2 regions of the Cupriavidus sp. LA-1 genome follow, and region 1 is predicted to be linked to the other one. Evidence: predicted binding sites of a transcription regulator. Region 1 holds the regulator's gene; the other holds the start of a gene.
What was found. The regulator FNR, encoded in region 1, switches genes on or off when oxygen is low (the NO sensors DNR and NnrR bind a similar motif). The targets are predictions, from matches to a motif close to TTGATNNNNATCAA.
Positions count from the first base shown of each region.

Region 2: ACZ5MJ_RS24115 (universal stress protein) is a predicted target of FNR. The motif match lies at 7,591-7,604, and genes of this name have one in related genera.

Region 1 covers NZ_AP031387.1:1,309,657-1,318,776, reverse strand. Annotated here, with positions in the region: gene rluB (23S rRNA pseudouridine(2605) synthase RluB) at 1-283, opposite strand, end outside; gene scpB (SMC-Scp complex subunit ScpB) at 289-1,149, opposite strand; gene ACZ5MJ_RS06280 (sulfite exporter TauE/SafE family protein) at 1,740-2,498, opposite strand; gene fnr (fumarate/nitrate reduction transcriptional regulator Fnr) at 2,577-3,302, shown strand; gene ACZ5MJ_RS06270 (hypothetical protein) at 3,361-3,606, opposite strand; gene ACZ5MJ_RS06265 (hypothetical protein) at 3,603-3,812, opposite strand; gene ccoG (cytochrome c oxidase accessory protein CcoG) at 3,856-5,328, opposite strand; gene ccoP (cytochrome-c oxidase, cbb3-type subunit III) at 5,378-6,295, opposite strand; gene ACZ5MJ_RS06250 (cbb3-type cytochrome oxidase subunit 3) at 6,298-6,462, opposite strand; gene ccoO (cytochrome-c oxidase, cbb3-type subunit II) at 6,465-7,127, opposite strand; gene ccoN (cytochrome-c oxidase, cbb3-type subunit I) at 7,146-8,594, opposite strand; gene ccoS (cbb3-type cytochrome oxidase assembly protein CcoS) at 8,750-8,896, opposite strand; gene ACZ5MJ_RS06230 (heavy metal translocating P-type ATPase) at 8,899-9,120, opposite strand, start outside.
Region 2 covers NZ_AP031388.1:1,075,235-1,084,354, forward strand. Annotated here, with positions in the region: gene ACZ5MJ_RS24075 (porin) at 150-1,241, opposite strand; gene ACZ5MJ_RS24080 (hydrolase) at 1,561-2,247, shown strand; gene ACZ5MJ_RS24085 (amidohydrolase) at 2,327-4,198, shown strand; gene ACZ5MJ_RS24090 (DoxX family protein) at 4,219-4,677, shown strand; gene ACZ5MJ_RS24095 (XapX domain-containing protein) at 4,679-4,975, shown strand; gene ACZ5MJ_RS24100 (YoaK family protein) at 5,014-5,748, shown strand; gene ACZ5MJ_RS24105 (hypothetical protein) at 5,859-6,290, opposite strand; gene ACZ5MJ_RS24110 (universal stress protein) at 6,477-7,319, opposite strand; gene ACZ5MJ_RS24115 (universal stress protein) at 7,688-8,143, shown strand; gene ACZ5MJ_RS24120 (LysR family transcriptional regulator) at 8,205-9,104, opposite strand.

The DNA.
Region 1 (9,120 bases):
CACGCTGGCCACCGCGCCCGCCGCCAGCCGCCTGTGCGGCGCCCGGCTCACCGGCATCGCCCTGGCCGCCGGCGCTGGCGCCTTCGGCGCCCTCGGCACGGTCCTGCGCCGCCTGGCGGCGCGATGCCACCAGGTTCCTCAGCCCGCGGCGCAGCCCCTTGCGGCGGGGCGCGGCTTCGCTGCCCGATCCGGGTTCTGCGGCGCCGGTGTCGGCGGATGCGCCCGCATGGCGGGTGTCTTGCTCAACGGAATCAGACAAGGTATTCACTATCGGATGTTGCATGTTGTTCAGTTCGGCACGCGCTCGTCGTGCTCGCTCGGGTGCGGCGGGTTGCCGTCTTCGGGCAGTTCGCCCCGCGCCCCGTCCGGATTGGGTACGGCTGGTTCGGTGGAATCGTTCGAATCAGCCTCGGCAGCCACCGGCTGCAGCGGCTGCACATCGAAGCCATTGGCGCCTGCGTCGACCGGACCGGTCTCGTCGGCTTCATTCTCGCCAGACGCTTCGGCCGCGGCCGCGCTGTCAGCCTGGCTGGCCGGCTCGGCAAAAGCTTCTTCGTCGGCGCTGGCCGGCTTGTTCGCCGCCAGGTCTTCAAAATTGATCGCCTGCTGCTCCAGCAAGGCTGCCTGCGCCTGTGCCTGGGCGTCTTCCAGCGGCGGCAGCTCATCCAGCGTGCGCAGGCCAAGATCGTCCAGGAACGCCTTGGTGGTGGCATACAGCGCGGGCCGGCCGGGCACGTCGCGGTGACCGATCACCTCGATCCAGCTGCGGTCCTCCAGCTTCTTGATCACTTCCGTGCTGACGGTCACGCCCCGGATTTCCTCGATATCGCCCCGGGTCACGGGCTGGCGGTAGGCAATGATCGCCAGGGTCTCCATGACGGCGCGCGAGTATTTTGGCGGTTTTTCCGGATTCAGGCGGTCGAGGTATTCCCGCATTTCCGGCCGGCTCTGGAAGCGCCAGCCGCTTGCCAGCGCCACCAGTTCCACGCCGCGCGGCCGCCAGTCCTGGCGCAGTTCCTCGAGCAGCACGCGGATGGTGTCTGCACCGACGTCGTCGTCAAACAGTCGCCGCAGATCATTGACGCGCAACGGTTCCTGCGCGCAGATCAGCGCCGTCTCGAGGACGACCTTCGCCTCTTGGGTATTCATGTTGATGGTGTGCAGCCTGTCTTTGCACCTGCTCCCGGACGGATCCGGGGCACCGGAGATTTTGGATACAGCGGTGCGAAAGCCACCGCCATCTCATTGCGCAGCGAGCCGGATACCTGCTGTATCCAAGCCGTGCACTTCCCTTTCTTTGCATCGAGTTGCCGGGTCGTTCCGGCAGGAGATCGTCCGCACGCCGCCATGAACCGGCCAGCGGACCTCTTGCGTCGCGCATCCGCACACTACGGACGTCGCTGTCAGCGAACTGAACGCCTCGGACGCAAGAAAAAACGGGTATCGGGAGCTAGGCCGGCATCTACAACACCACGGTGCCAGCCGGACTTTTGAACCAGATCTTTTGAACCGGATGGACCGCGGGGGCGGGACGGGCATCGAAAACCTTCCGCTTCCCTTGTCCTGAGCGCGCCTTCTGGTAGGAAGGCCGCCTGGCGCTGCTCGCCGCTGCTTACCGCGGCCTGTCTGACTCCGCGCGATACCGCAATGTTGGCGATTGTATGGCATTCCCGCCTCTGCCTGCAACCATCATCCGTTGTCCAAGCGGCGCCAACGCCTCAGAAAAGTCCCAGACGGCATCAAAACACCAGACAGAACCCCTGCCCGGCCAGCGAATGTGGCAGCAGCACCGCTCGCGCAATACCAAGGCCGCCAAACGCCATCACCGCGAGGCCGGCCCCCAGCCGCACGCCGGGACGCCTCGACAGCAGCCGCAAATAGCCCGACAGCCCCGACAGAACCAGCAGATTCGGCAGCGTGCCGAGCCCGAAAACCCCCATGACCAGCGCCCCAGAGCCCGCGTTGCCTGCCAGCAGCGCCAGCGTCAGCGCGCCATAGACCATGCCGCAGGGTACCAGGCCCCAGGCCAGCCCTACCCCATAGCGCCGCGCCAGACCGCCGCGCGCCCGCACGAATGCCGGCATGCCGCCCGCCAGGCGGCCCAGCCGCCGCGCCGCGGCGGCACTGCCACGCGCTGCCAGCCGTTCCAGCCGGTTCACGCTAAAGGTACTGCCGTGCAGCAGGCGCCAGCCCGACCACAACAGCATCACGCTGCCCGCGCCGAACAGCCAGCGCTGCACCGGCAAGTAATCCTGCTTCCATGCCGAGGCGCCGGCGGCACCCAGCGCCGCGCCCAGCAGCATATAGGTCGAAATCCTGCCCATGTGCATCACCAGCAACTCACCAAGCCAGGCGGCGCGGCTGCGCACCAGGCTGACCGTCGCGGGCATCCCGCGCCGCTGTTCCACCGCCAGGGCCACGCCACCACACATTGCGGCACAGTGGACACCGCCCAGCAAAGCCAGCAGGAAAACGCTGATCAGCACTCCAAATGTCAATTCTGTCTCCCTGCAGGATCACATCGCACGTTAAAATGTACCAATCGCGCCCTCGCTGCCATTTCTAGCAGGTTCCAATTGCTCACCTCCATTCCCATTACCGAGATGTCGCCCCGTTGCTCCACTTGTGCGATGGGGCAGCTGTGCCTTCCGGTTGGCATGTCGCAGCAAGACCTCGCCAAGATGGACACGCTGGTGCAAGAGCGCATTCGCGTGCACAAGGGTGAAACCCTGTACCGCATGGGCGATCCACTCACCGCCGTCTATGCCATCCGCTTCGGCACGCTCAAGACCCACGTCACCACCGAAGACGGCCGCTCGCAGATTACCGGCTTCCATCTGCCCGGTGAAATCGTCGGGCTCGACGGACTCGGCGAGATGCAGCATGCCTCCGATGCCGCCGCGCTGGAAGATACCGAGGTATGCGTGGTCCGCATGAACGAGCTGCAATCGCTGTCGGCCGACCTGCCGTCGCTGCAGCAGCAGTTCCTGCGCCTGATGGGCAAGGAGATCACGCAAGACCAGCTCATGCTGGTCACGCTGGGTTCGATGCGCGCCGAGGAACGCCTTGCCGCCTTCCTGATCAACCTGTCGGAGCGGCTGTCGGCGCGCGGGTATTCGGCGTCCGAGTTCGTGATGCGCATGAGCCGCGAAGAAATCGGCAGCTACCTTGGGTTGAAGCTGGAAACCGTCAGCCGCCTGTTCTCCCGCTTTGCCGAAGCGGGCCTGATCCAGATCCGCCAGCGCCATGTCAAGCTGGTCGACATCGACGGCATCAAGCAACTCTACAGCCGCACTTGCTGAGCCATCGCCTCTGTCGGCGCCGCATGTGGCGCCGGCAGCGACGATGGCCGCGCCAGCCTCATTCCAGTTCGTCAGTATCGGCCAGCCGCGTCGGCATGGTGTAGAGCGTCAACCCGCTCGACAGCGCGCAGAACACCCAGGCCAGCAGAAAGCCGACGGTGTAGACCGACTCGCGCGACGATTCGATCGGGTGGCCGAAGAACTTCAGGTCACCGGGATCGACAACCGAAAAGACCGTCGCGGTCGCAAAGCCGGCCATCAGGAACCCCGGCCAAAGTACCCACATCAGCCAGCGCAACCTCATGGCTGCCTCGCTGTGGCAGGCCTGGGCGGCGTGGCCCCGGGCTTCTCCACCACCAGGCCATGGCGCGTCGCGCCCTGCACAGGCATGTCGGGATGCGTTGACGCCAGCCAGATCGTCACGCCGCACGCCACCATGGCCGCCAGCGGACCGCTCATCAGCAGCCACGGCCACGGCTCCTTCCACCACGGATTGCCTTGCTGATTCATCTTGCCCCCTTCGTCTTGGCGACTACGTCCGAGTCCCCTGGCTTCACAAATCGCGCGGCACGATAAAACTGGTGGATTGCCGGATTTCGGCATGCCCCCGCTCCGTGCCTTCGCTCGTTACTGTCACGCTGATCTTGTGCGTGCCCTGCGCCGCGGCCTCGACCGGCACGCGGATCCGGATCGGCAGCAACCGGTTGGAGGTCGGCGCCAGCAATTCGGCCTGCTTGTCGTACTCCACCGTCAGGTTCTTCAGTTCATCGCTGTCGGCGCTTACCCGGATCCGCACCGGCGCTTCGGTCGTGTTGATCAGCTGCAGGCGATAGACGTTCTCAATCCAGCGTCCTTCCACTTCCCGGCCGAGCGCGCCGCGGTCGCGGATGATGTCGACCTTCAACGGCGTGCGCAGCGCGATGGACGCCAGGAATCCGGCCAGCAGCGCGACCCAGATCACTGAATAGATGATCACGCGCGGACGCAGCAGCCGCTTGCGCGACGCCACGGCAGACAAGCCTTTGCGCATCGCGTTCTCGGACGTGTACCGGATCAGGCCGCGCGGGTAGTCCAACTTGTCCATCACCTGGTTGCAGGCGTCGATACACGCGCCGCAGCCGATGCATTCGTACTGCAGGCCATCGCGGATATCGATGCCCGTCGGGCACACCTGCACGCAGATGCTGCAGTTGACGCAATCGCCCAGGCCCGCCTTGTGGTGGTCGGTCTTGCGCGAGCGGCTGCCGCGCGGCTCGCCGCGGCCGACGTCGTAGGTCACGACATAGGTATCGCGGTCCACCATCACGCTCTGGAAACGCGCATACGGGCACATGTACTTGCACACCTGCTCGCGCATGAAGCCCGCGTTGCCCCAGGTGGCGAACGCATAGAACAGCATCCAGAACGCCTGCCAGGGCCCCAGCGACAGGGCCAGCACCTCGCCGCCCAGTTCACGGATCGGGGCGAAGTAGCCGATAAAGGTAAAGCCGGTCCAGAGCGCGATCAGCACCCACAGCAAGTGCTTGGTCGCTTTGATACGGAACTTGCGCAGGCTCCATGGATCGCCGTCGAGACGGATGCGCGCGATGCGGTCACCTTCGACCCGCCGCTCGATCCACATGAAGATCTCGGTGTAGACCGTCTGCGGACACGCGTAGCCGCAGAACAACCGCCCCGCGATCGCCGTGAACAGGAACAGCGCCAGCGCGGAGATGACCAGCAGCACCGCCAGGTAGATGACGTCCTGCGGCCACAGCACCAGCCCGAAGATATAGAACTTGCGCTCGCCAAGGTCGAACAGCACGGCCTGGCGGCCATTCCATTGGAGCCAGGGCGTGCCGTAGTAGATCAGCTGGGTCAGGATCACCAGCCAGACCCGCCAGCTGGAGAAGGCGCCCGTCACCGAGCGCGGATAGATCTTGCGGCGGACCTCGTAGAGCGTTTCGTCCGAGGTCTCGCCCGGCGCAGCGGCCGACCGTTGCAGGTCGGCCGCGCGGGCCCTTTCCTCAGTCCCGGGTGCGTTCATGGGCATGCTCTCCCGCGAGCCACCAGCGCCCGCTCACATGAGTCGTCGGTCATTTCCCGGCTCCGCCCCCGGTATTGGACAAACCCCAGACATAGGCGGTCAGCATGCGGATGCGCTCGGGGGTCAGGATTTCCTCATGCGCCGGCATATGGTTGTTATGGCCCTTCAGGATGGCATCGACAATGCTGGCTTCCGAGCTGCCATAGAGCCAGACGTTGTCCGACAGGTTCGGCGCGCCGAGCGCCTGGTTGCCCTTGCCGCCGGAGCCGTGACAGGCCGCGCAGGTCGTCTTGAAGGTGCCCTCGCCGCGCGACGCGCGGATCGGATCCGACGACAGCCCGGACAGCGAGCGCACGTACTGCGCCACATCGCCCGCCTGCTTGCCATCGATTGTTGAAGCGAACGACGGCATCACGCCGTTGCGGCCCTTGGTGATGGTCTGCTGGATCGTTTCCGGGTCGCCGCCATACAGCCAGTCATTGTCGGTCAGGTTCGGGAAGCCGCGGCTGCCGCGCGCGTCCGAGCCATGGCACTGCGCGCAGTAGTTCAGGAACAGGCGTTGGCCGATCTCACGCGCCTGCGGGTCCGCCGCCACCTGCTTGACGTCCATCTTCAGGTACTTGGCGTAGATCTCGTTCTGCATCTGCTCCTGCGCCGCGCGGTGCGCGGCCAGTTCGCCCTGCGTGGAGAACTTCAGCACGCCGGCATATGAACCGAGGCCCGGATACAGCACCAGGTAGACCAGGCTGAAGATGCAGGCCAGCAGGAACATCCACATCCACCATCGCGGCAGCGGGTTGTTGAGCTCGCGCAGGTCGCCGTCCCAGACGTGCCCGGTATCTTCGGTGCCACCGGCAGTCTTGGTGATCTTGCGTTGCGAGAACAGCAGCCACACGCACCAGACGATGCCGATGAGCGCGATGCCGGCAATGTAATAACTCCAGAATTCGGAAATGAAATCGCTCATGGCTAGGTGTTCCGGCTCGATGTTGTCGTAGGTTCGTCAGGCAGCGCGAACGGCAGCATGGCGGATTCCCGGTTGGCGGCCTGCCGGCCGGCCGACCAGGCCCACCAGCAGATCCCCAGGAAGACGACCATCGACACGACGGTCGCAATGGCAGTGATCATGGCCATGGTTACTCCTTGGGCGCCGCTGCCGCGGCGGAATCCACGCGCACATTGCGGCGGTTGGTGCCCAGGCCCTGCAGGTAGGCAACCAGCGCGTCCTCTTCGGTCTTGCCCTTGAGCGCTTCCGGTGCCTTGCCGATCTCGGCGTCGGTGTAAGGTACGCCCAGGCGGACCAGCGCGCGCATGCGGGCCTGGATATCGTTGGTGGGCAACTCGGCCTTTTCCAGCCACGGGTACGACGGCATCACCGATTCCGGCACCACGTCGCGCGGATTGCGCAGGTGGATGCGCTGCCAGTCATCCGAGTAGCGCCCGCCCACGCGCGCCAGGTCGGGACCGGTACGCTTGGAGCCCCACAGGAACGGGTGGTCGTAGACCGACTCGCCCGCCGTGGAGTAATGGCCATAGCGCTCGGTCTCGGCCTGCAGCGTGCGCACCTGCTGCGAGTGGCAACCGACGCAGCCTTCGCGGATATAGATATCGCGCCCCATCAGCCGCAGCGGCGAATACGGCGTGATGCCCGGATCCGGCTCGGTGGTGGAGTGCTGGAAGAACAGCGGCACGATCTGGACCAGACCCGCAATGCTGACCACGAGGATCGTGCAGATGATCAGCCAGCCGATGTTCTTCTCCAGCGTTTCGTGGGAAAAGAAGCGTTGTTTGTCGGACATCTTTCTATCCTGGATTGATCAGTGGGCAGAGGCAGTGATGCTGGCCGGGATCGGCGCATCCACGGCGCGCTTGCCGACGATGGTCTTGAGCACGTTGTAGGCCATCAGCAGCATGCCGGACAGGAAGCACAGGCCACCCAGCAGGCGAATCAGGTAGAACGGGTACTTGGCCTTGACCGCCTCGACGAAGGCATAGGTCAGCGTGCCGTCAGGCTGCGTGGCGCGCCACATCAGGCCTTCCATCACGCCGGCGATCCACATCGAGGCGATATACAGCACCACGCCAATGGTCGCGATCCAGAAATGCCACTCGATCAGGCGGACGCTGTACATCTGCTTTTCGCCAAAGAGCCGCGGGATCAGGTAGTAGAGCGAGCCGATCGAGATCATTGCGACCCAGCCCAGCGCGCCCGAGTGCACGTGGCCAATGGTCCAGTCGGTGTAGTGCGAGAGCGCGTTGACCGTCTTGATCGACATCATCGAGCCTTCGAACGTGGCCATGCCGTAGAACGACAGCGCCACCACCAGGAACTTCAGGATCGGGTCGGTGCGCAGCTTGTGCCAGGCACCCGACAGCGTCATGATGCCGTTGATCATGCCGCCCCAGGACGGCGCCAGCAGGATCAGCGAGAACACCATGCCGAGCGACTGCGCCCAGTCCGGCAGCGCGGTGTATTGCAGGTGGTGCGGGCCAGCCCACATATAGGTGAAGTTCAGCGCCCAGAAGTGGACAATGGACAGGCGGTAGGAGTAGATCGGGCGTTCGGCCTGCTTGGGGATGAAGTAGTACATCATCCCCAGGAAGCTGGTGGTCAGGAAGAAGCCCACGGCGTTATGGCCGTACCACCACTGGATCATCGCGTCCTGCACGCCGGCATAGGCCGAGTAGGACTTCCACATCGACACCGGCATCTCGATGTTGTTGACGATGTGCAGCAGCGCGATGGTCAGAATGTAGGCGCCGAAGAACCAGTTGGCGACATAGATGTGCCGGGTCTTGCGCTTGACGATGGTGCCGAAGAACACGATCGCGTAGGCCACCCAGACCGCGGTGATCAGCAGGTCGATGGGCCATTCAAGCTCGGCGTACTCCTTGGAGCTGGTGATGCCCAGCGGCAGCGTGATGGCGGCCGCGACGATGACCAGTTGCCAGCCCCAGAACGTGAACGCGGCGAGCGGGCCGCAGAACAGGCGGGCCTGGCAGGTGCGCTGGACCACGTAGTAGGAGGTCGCGAACAGCGCGCTGCCGCCGAAGGCGAAGATCACCGCATTGGTATGCAGCGGGCGCAGCCGGCCGAACGACAGCCAGGGCGTGTTGAAGTTGAGTTCGGGCCAGATCAGCTGTGCTGCCAGCAGCACGCCGACGGCCATGCCGACGATCCCCCAGACTACCGTCATGACAGCGAACTGTCTTACGACGCCGTAATTGAAGGTGTCGACGCGTGAAGACGCGGCAGTGACATCCATTCAGACCCCCAAAGCTTAGAGAAGAGAAAAAACCTACTGACAGCGTGACTTTAGGAAAACTGTGCCGCGGGCGCGTTGATCTTTATCAAGTCGCTCCGGACACGCGTTGAACCTGCATGCGAGGCCCCGGTCGGAGGCCCGCTTTTGCCGCGGATTCAGGGCTTGTCGTTGTCCAGCAGGATCGATTCGGCGGGCCGGTCCAGGTCGTCGTACTGCCCGGCATGAAGGGCCCACCACAGCGCGCCTGCGATGACCACCACGAGCACCAGGCTCATCGGCACCAGCAGGTAAAGCGTTTCCATCGTCAGGCTCCCTTGTGGCGCGGCTTGCCCGCGCGCAGCAGGCGCCAGGCATTGGCGACCACCAGCAACGACGACAGCGACATGCCGACGCCGGCCATCCATGCCGTGACCAACCCTGTCGCCGCCAGCGGAATGGCGACCACGTTGTAGAAGAAGGCCCAGCCCAGGTTCTGGCGCACCACGCGGCGCGTCTGGCGCGATACCGCGAGCGCGGTGGCGATCTC
Region 2 (9,120 bases), on a different replicon from region 1:
CGCGGAAGCGGGAGAACCCTGAGCCGGCCTCACCCACGACGCCGTGTTTAAGGCTGGACCGGGGCGCATCTGGCGAACATGCCGGCCCTTCCACATCGGCTGGCTATTGATACTGCATAGCTTTCGCACCGGGCCCGCACGCTGGCGCTTCAGAAGTAGTGGCGCATCGCCAGCGCAAAGGTCTGCGGGTCGGCACCGGCTTTTACGCCCAGCCCATTGATGGCAAAGTCGTAAATCGCGTTCTTCCGGTTGTTGATGCGGCTGTAGTACGTATAGATCGACGTCCGCTTGGATAGCGGATAGTCGTAGCCCACAGTGATTTGCGTGGCGCCGGTATCCGCGCCGCTGCGGAAAGAGCCGATGGTTTCCGTTGCATTGCCCGCACCGCTGCTGGCAAGCGCAAAGCCGATCTTTACGCTGCCGGGGCCCAGCTTCTGCACCAGCGACGTGTAGTAGCCACTGCGCGTCAGGTCGCCGGTAGCCGTGCGGTAATGCAGCCGCTCGTACACCAGCGCAATCGTTGTGGTGGGAAACCGGTACGACACCCCTACCTTCATGCCATCGTCATTGCGGCCTGCCGTGTGGTAGTGCTGGTGGATTTCATAGGCCAACGCCACATTGAGCGGACCATTGTCATAGGAACCGGCAAACGAATACAGCGCCGGATTGCGAGGCACACTGGTCTTTTCCTCGGGCAGGCCCCACGTCATGGCACCGCTCAATCCGTGCCACAGCGGCGACTGATAGTGCAGCGAGTTCTGCTGGCGCCGATCGAAGGCGCTGGTGTTCTGTACATTGTCGCTGGTGGCGGCCGCACCATTGCCCATCAGAGCCATATAGCCCGCGGTGGTCGGGTAATACGGATCGTAGCCCTTGGTTGCGCTGGTATACGCGGTGTCCCAGTTGCCCATGAAGACCGTACCGTAGGGGCTCCCCAGGCCAAGGCGCGTGTCGCGCGCGGCAATCTGCCCGGCGCCGGTATCGAGCGATAACGTACTCTCGATCTGCCAGATTGCCTTCAGCCCGTAGCCGAGCGTCTCGTCGCCGCGCAGGCCGAAGACGCTACGATTGTTGGTCAGGCGGCCGGTGCCGCCGAGCCGCGTGCCGTCCGTTGCTGTGCTGGCGTTGGAATACTCCAGCGCGGTATTCAGGCGACCATAGATCACGACCGACGACTGGGCGCTGGCCTCCCCGGCAAGGCAGGAAGTCGCCACCGCCAGCGGAACAATCGCGCGCCACATGCCGATGTTTGCCATCTTTCACCTCGAGTCGTCTGAACATGCTTGCCATTGACGCCACGGGGGCTGGTGATCCGCCCACCTCGCCGAACGTTTTTTGATCTTGCAATCATACAAGTGGGGCAAGGCGAAGGTCTGTTGCAGGTCGCAAAAAAAGCAAGCCCGCCAGGCGCGTGAATTCCTATAGTAGTGAAGCGTCGCCTGGCCGACGCCTTCTTTCGAATTTGCTGATGCCCGTCCCCGTCCCCGTCCTCATCCCCGTCCGCCGGCCGGCGCGGGACGGTCGCTTGCACTCCTCCGCTTCGTCATTCTGGAGACCATCATGAGCGATCCAAAACTTCAAGTGCTGACTCCGCAGAATTGTCAACTGATCTTCATCGACCACCAGCCGCAGATGGCATTCGGCGTCCAGTCAATGGACCGGCAAGCGCTGAAGAACAATGTGGTTGGCCTGGCCAAGGCCGCCAGGATCTTCAATATCCCGACCACCATCACTACCGTGGAGACCGAGAGCTTCTCGGGCTTCACCTATCCCGAGCTGCTTGACGTCTTTCCCGGCCAGAAACTGCTCGAACGCACTTCGATGAACTCATGGGACGACCAGAAGGTGCGTGACGCGCTGGCTGCCAATGGCCGCAAGAAGGTGGTCGTCTCCGGCCTGTGGACCGAGGTCTGCAACAACACTTTCGCGCTATGCGCGATGGATGAAGGTAGGTACGAAATCTATATGGTGGCCGACGCCTCGGGTGGCACATCGAAGGAAGCGCATGACTATGCCATGCAGCGCATGATCCAGGCCGGCGTGGTGCCCGTGACGTGGCAGCAGGTGTTGCTCGAATGGCAGCGCGACTGGGCGCACCGCGATACGTATGACGCGGTAATGGCGCTGGTCAGGGAACACTCTGGCGCGTACGGGATGGGCGTGGACTACGCCTACACCATGGTGCACAAGGCGCCACAGCGAGCCACGGGTACCCACGAGATCGTGCCTGCGGTGCCAGCCAGGTAATCGGCGGCCTTCCACCCATATTCGACACCCAGACCCGGGCCGCGCGGCAAGATGCCGCCGGCCGGGAGGAGCAGTTGCGATGCCTTCCTCAGACAAGCCCGACCTGATCCTGGCGAATGGCCGCTTCACCACGCTGAATCCGCAACGGCCCCAAGCGGACGCCGTGGCTATCCGCGGCGGCAAGTTCATGGCCGTCGGCAGCAAGCAGGACATCATGCCCCTCGGCGACAGCACCGTGCCGGTCATCGACCTCGGAGGGCGGCGCGCGATCCCGGGATTGATTGACAGCCACATGCACATCATCCGCGGTGGCCTGAACTACAACATGGAACTGCGCTGGGACGGCGTGCGCTCGTTGGCGGACGCCATGCGCATGTTGAAGGAACAGGTAGCGCGCACACCAGCGCCGCAATGGGTGCGCGTGGTGGGTGGCTTTACCGAACACCAGTTCGCCGAGAAGCGCCTGCCGACCATCGACGAGCTGAATGCGGTGGCGCCCGATACGCCCGTGTTCGTCCTGCATCTGTACGACCGCGCCCTCCTGAACGGCGCCGCGCTGCGCGCCGTGGGTTACAACAAGGACACGCCGGAACCACCGGGCGGCGAGATTGTGCGTGACGCCCACGGGAACCCCACCGGGCTGCTGCTGGCCCAGCCCAACGCGACCATCCTCTACGCCACGCTGGCCAGGGGGCCCAAGCTGCCGCCCGAGTACCAGAAGAACTCAACGCGGCATTTCATGCGCGAAGTGAACCGGCTCGGCGTCACCGGCGTGATCGACGCCGGCGGCGGTTACCAGAACTATCCCGATGACTACGCAGTGATCGAGGAACTCCACCAGGAAGGCCAGCTCACGGTGCGGCTTGCCTATAACCTGTTCACGCAGAAGCCGAAGGACGAACTCAACGACTTCCGCACCTGGGCCGGCAAGGTCAAGCCAGGCCAGGGCGATGACCTCTATCACCACAACGGTGCGGGCGAAATGCTGGTCTATACCGCGGCCGACTTCGAGGACTTCCGCGTCGAGCGCCCGGAGATGCCACCGTCGATGGAGGCCGACCTTGAACCCGTGATCCGCCTGCTGGTGGAAAACCGCTGGCCATGGCGGCTGCATGCCACCTACGACGAGACCATCTCGCGCGCGCTGGACGTCTACGAGAAGGTGGCCCGCGATATGCCCTTCGACGGCCTGCACTGGTTCTTCGATCATGCCGAGACGATCACCGACCGCAATATGGACCGCATTGCAGCGTTGGGCGGCGGCATTGCGGTGCAGCACCGCATGGCCTACCAGGGCGAGTACTTTGTCGAGCGCTACGGCGCGAAGCCGGCCGAGCGGACGCCGCCGGTGAAGCAGATGCTCGAGCGCGGCATCAAGGTTGGCGCAGGCACGGACGCCACGCGCGTGGCCTCGTACAACCCATGGGTGTCGCTATCGTGGTTGACCACGGGCAAGACGCTCGGCGGCCTGTCGCTGTATCCGCAGGCCAACCTGCTGGATCGGGAGACCGCGCTCCGGCTCTGGACCGAAGCAAACACCTGGTTCTCCAACGAGGAAGGCAAGAAAGGCCGGATTGCCGTTGGCCAGCTTGCAGACCTGGCGGTGCTGTCGAGCGACTACTTCACCGTCCCCGGCGATGAGATCCAGGACATCACCTCGGTACTGACGATGCTGGGTGGCAAGGTGGTCTATGGCGACGGCGAGTTCGGCACACTGGCTCCCGACATCCCGCCTGCCATGCCGGATTGGTCGCCGGTGCGGACATATGGAGGTTATCAGGCGCGCCGCCAGGGCAGCCAGTCCGCCGCCGCGCTCAGCGTGGCATGCGGCTGCGCGCACCGCTGCGGCGTCCATGGCCATGCGCATGCGGCGGCCTGGGCCGCGCAGGTGCCGGTTGCCGACGTGCGGCAATTCTGGGGTGCGCTCGGCTGTTCCTGCTGGGCGTTCTGACTGTGCAGACGGAGGCAACGATGCCTGAGCATATTACCCACCCCCATGCAGCGCCGGGCGCAGGGCTGGCCCGCGCGGCCACGCCAGCGATCCGGTGGCTGGCACTGCTGGCACTGTGCGCCGCCTACCTGCAGGGCGGGCTCACCAAGGCGCTGGACTTCCCGGCCGCCATCGCCGAAATGCAGCATTTCGGCCTGGCGCCGGCCGCTCCCCTGGCGGCGCTGGTCATCGTGCTGGAACTCGGCGCCTCGGCGATGATCCTGACAGGTTTCTGGCGCTGGGTCGGGGCGCTGGCGCTGGCGGCGTTCACCTTGATGGCGTCGTTCCTGGCCAACGCGTTCTGGAATGTGCCGATGCCCGGCCGGATCATGGTGGAGAACGCCTTCTTCGAGCACATCGGGCTGGCGGGTGGCTTCGTGCTGGTCGCCTGGCACGACCTGCGCCGTCCCGGCCGGGCGGCATCGGAACAGGGAGACTGAAATGAAGCTCTATCTCGTGTCGTTCGGCGCGGGGATCCTCGTTGGGATCATCTATGCCGTGCTGCAAGTGCGTTCACCCGCGCCACCGGCAATCGCGCTGCTCGGTCTGCTTGGCATGCTGATCGGCGAGCAGGTCGTGCCGACGGTCAAACGCGTCATAGCCGGTGAGCCGGTCACCGTGGCCTGGTTCCGCACGGAATGCGTGCCCAAGATCTCAGGCGCGCCGCCCAAGATTGTGGCGGAACTCGAAGGCACCCAGGGCAACGGCTCCGTCGAGCGGGACGATGTCTCGCGTTGACGGGGAGCCGTAGTACAGACGCGAGCAGGGATAAGCCCATGAAGGCCGACGGGAAAACATCGATTCCGGACAGCCACAAGCACATCAACCACAGCGTGCATGGCTGCGTCCTGTCGTATGTTGCGGGCTTTGTCGACGTGGTCGGCTTCATCTCCCTGTTCGGGCTGTTCACGGCTCACGTCACGGGCAACTTCATCATGATCGGGGTGGAACTGACAGGCAGCTCCGAGGGCCTGGCGACCAAGCTCCTTGCCTTGCCCGCTTTTGCAGCAGCGGTTGCGACAACGCGGCTGCTGGAGTCGTGGCTGGTGCAGCGCCAGCGTCCGGCCGTGGCCGTGCTGCTTGCCATCGAATGCGTATTCCTGTTGCTGTTCGTGGGCACTGGCTTGCTGGCAACGGCCGCCCGGTCGGGCCTCACTGCCGGCTCTTCGCTGACAACGCTGGCCGGCATGCTGGCTGTCGTGGCGATGGGCATCCAGAACGCTCTGTCCCGTACCGCACTGGCCGACCTGGGACCCACCACGATCATGACCGGCAACACTACCCAGATCGTGATTGACTTGGTTGACCTCTTGACAGCCGGGCCCGAGCAAGCAGGCGCGATCCGCGCGCGCCTGCGCAAGATGCTGCCGGCTCTGGCGGGCTTTGCTGCCGGAGCCGTGCTGGGTGCATTGGCATTCGCTGCCATTAGCTTCTGGTGTGTCTTGCTGCCCGTGCTCTTGCTAGCCGCGCTATGCCGAGAGCAGTGGCAGGCCAGGCTTGTGCCCGCCTGACTCTGTCATCGGCGCTTTGCCTGCGCCGACAACGCTTCGAACCGGATCACGAGACCGACGCCGCTTTCCACGAAATCGATCGGTAGTCCGCTTGTCGAACTTCCGTCAGATCACCCACGCATCCGCAACAGATCAACGTAAGAGACCAGCTTGCTTTTCTCATTAGCAAGCGTCTTTCGTTTGGAAGCCGGGCGGGTTGGTTGGGCACGCTCGAACTTGGCGGCGGCGCGTGCGTCCTCCCGCGCGTGGGTCCGCGCGGTCCTGGCTTCCGCCTTCAGGCGTTCAGCTTCCAGCCGCGCCGCAGTGCGTTCCTCTCGGGCAACTTCTTGCACGGCTGACATGATCTCAGCTCTTAGCAGATCGCGCCTTTGCCTGGCAGCGGCACGCGCAGCCTGCAGCTGCTCTTTCCTCTGCCGGAGCCAGTCTTTCCCGTTGACCGGCGCAGGCCTGGCCTCTGGCGGCACGCTCAGGCGCAAGTCCCTGCTGATTGAAACTCTCTCGGTCCGCCGCGTGCGCCGCGTTTCCTGCTTCGCATCACTCACGATGCCTCACTCTCCCAGCACGACATTGGTGAGGCCCATGCGTCACCAGTTGAAGTCCGTGAACTCATCCCGCCAACCTTACCATAGGACTCCATCCCGGGCTTGGACGAAGGCGGCCAGACACCGCGGCGACCGGCCGCTCCCGGCCGCAATTGGTCAGCTGACGATGGGAGCAGAAGTCACACCTCAGTGCGACATGAACACCGGCAAGCCTGACTGGCGCAGCAGGGCGCGGGTGGTGCCACCGAGCACAAGCTCTCTCAGGCGGGAGTGGCCATAGCCGCCGGCGACCAGCAGGTCGGCTTGCGCCTTATCCGCAAGTTGCGGCAGAACGTGGTCGGGGTCGCCCTCTCCGACCAGCAGATTGGCGCGGATGCCATGGCTGGCCAGCCAGGCTGCCAGCCGATCCGCGCTGTCACGGTAGGCCTCTTGCTCAGCGGCGCCGCCGCGCCTGCCTGCGCTGACCACCAGGACGGAAACCGCGCTGGCATGTGCAAGCCACGGCAGTGCGTCCGCTACCGCCCGCGCGGCCTCCCGGCCGCCGTTCCATGCGATGGCGACATGGCCACCAGTTCGCGGGACGGTCGCGCCGGGCACCAGCAGAATGGGTCGGCCGGCATTGAGCATCGCATACTCCGCAACCCCGGCCAGCAGCGCCGGCACATCGGCCTGTGCCGAGGGCGGTGCGGGCAGGATGAGATCGGCGTAGCGGCCGGCGTCGGCAAGCGCCCAGCCGGACTCGGCGTCGACAACGATGTGCCGGGTGGGAATGGCCGGCGACACCTGCCTGGTCAGGGTGTCGAGTGTCCTCTTGTGATCGGCGGCCAGTTTGTGCAGATGGCTCGCGGCAAGCGCGGCATATTGCCCGGCCTCCTTGCCTGCCCCGCGATACGGCTCCAGGTGTGTTCCTGTTGCAGTCAGTCCGACCACGCTGCCGCCTAACGCTGTGGCAAGCCGTGCCGCCGTTTCAATGCGCGCGGACCGTGCAGCATCTTCGCTGAGGTCGACAAGGATGGTTCTGAAGTCCATGACGTGATTCCGTTCTTTGGTTTGCCTTTGCTGCCTGGGGATTGCGGTCCAGGTGAACCAGGATGCTGTCGCAAGCCATGACCGCCCTTTGGCTCAGGTTCAAACCAGTCTAGGCAGCCAGGCCGAACGGCGCTTGACCCGGATCAACGAGCCTGCCCTGCGGCGACGCGGCACACGTATCGCTCCGTTGGCACGGCCGGGCCCTCAAGTCTTGTGGTCATCACTCCGGTTCCGGTTGCGATCAGGAACTCGCCACGCCTGCCGCTTCGGGTTGATGCATATCAAGCGCGTATCGACGCCGGCGTCTACGCTGATTGCAATCGATCCCAGCATCGACCTCGCGCATCCTTGCCCTCAGGAGACCCATCATGTACCAGCGCATCCTGCTTGCCGTCGATGGCAGCCGCTCTTCGGACCTGGCACTGAGCCAGGCGATCATCATCGCCAGGGCAACCGGGGCCGAGGTGAAGGCGTTGTTCGTGGTGGACGACAGCGATGTCTTCTTCGAGGCCGGTTACTTCAACCCCAAGGAACTGGTCGACAACATCATCGCGCACGGCCGCAAGGCACTGGATGCGGCCTCGGCCAGGCTCAGCGAGGCGGGCGTGCGGCATTCAGTGCAACTGGATGAAAAGCCGGTCTCGCCCGGCCGGATCTCGCTGACCATCGTCACCGAAGCCGATGCGTGGAATGCCGACCTGATCGTGCTTGGCACCCACGGCCGCCGCGGCGTCAGGCGCCTGCTGATGGGCAGCGTGTCGGAAGGCGTGCTTGCCAAGACCAGCAAGCCAGTGCTCCTGGTCCGCAGCGAAATCGAAGGTTAGCCGCACCGGTCCGGTATCGCGCAGGCGGACAGGCAACAAGAAGCCCGCGACTGGCTTCCCCCTAATTGCCCGCCATTTCCAATGTGATGGTCTCGTACAACGCCTGCGCGGCAGGCTGCAATGGCCGGTCGCGACGGCGTATCAACGCCAGGACGCGGTCTACGACAGGCTCGACCAGGGGGATTGCGCAGAGCCGGGGATGATCCCGCGGCATCGACATGGCAGGCAGCACGGCCATGCCAAGACCCGCTTCCACCAGCGCCAGCACGCCGACGACGTGGTTGGCTTCGTAGTGAATGGTGGGGCGTCGCTCAAGGTGGGCGATGGCATTTTCGATCAGGGCGCGATTGCCGCTTTGCCTGGACACGCTGACCATGCGTTGCCCCGCCAGCTCCTCCCAGTCCACGCACCCTCGCGCGGACCATGCGTGGTCGCGCCGCATTGCCAGTTGGTAGCGCTCGGCGCGGATGGCGCGGAACTCGATGTTGGGTTCCTGCGCGCCCATGAAATTGAGCCCGAAATCCGACTCTCCCGACATGACGCTGGCCAGTACCGTGCTGGCGTTTTCGTCGATCACGCGCACGCGCACGCCAGGATGCCGGCTGGCAAACACGTGGATTGCATGAGGCAGGAAATGCAGCGCGGCAGACGGTATCGCGGCCACTGTCACCTGTCCGCGTTGCAGCGTGGCCTCGTCCCCGAGCCGGAACACGGCGTTATCCAGGATATCGAGCGCGGCGCGGGCTTCTTCCAGGAACTGCCTGCCGATATGCGTCGTTTCCACCCGGCGCGTGGTCCGGTCCAGCAAGCGGGAGCCGAGCGTCTTTTCCAGCTTTTCGATGCGCCGGCTGAGCGCTGGCTGTGAAATATGAAGGGTTTCCGCCGCCATGCGGAAACTTCCTTTTTCGGCCGTTGCGACAAAAGCCTGCAGGTCTTCCAGGGCAAAATTAATGCGTGGCATGCATTGAATCATCAGA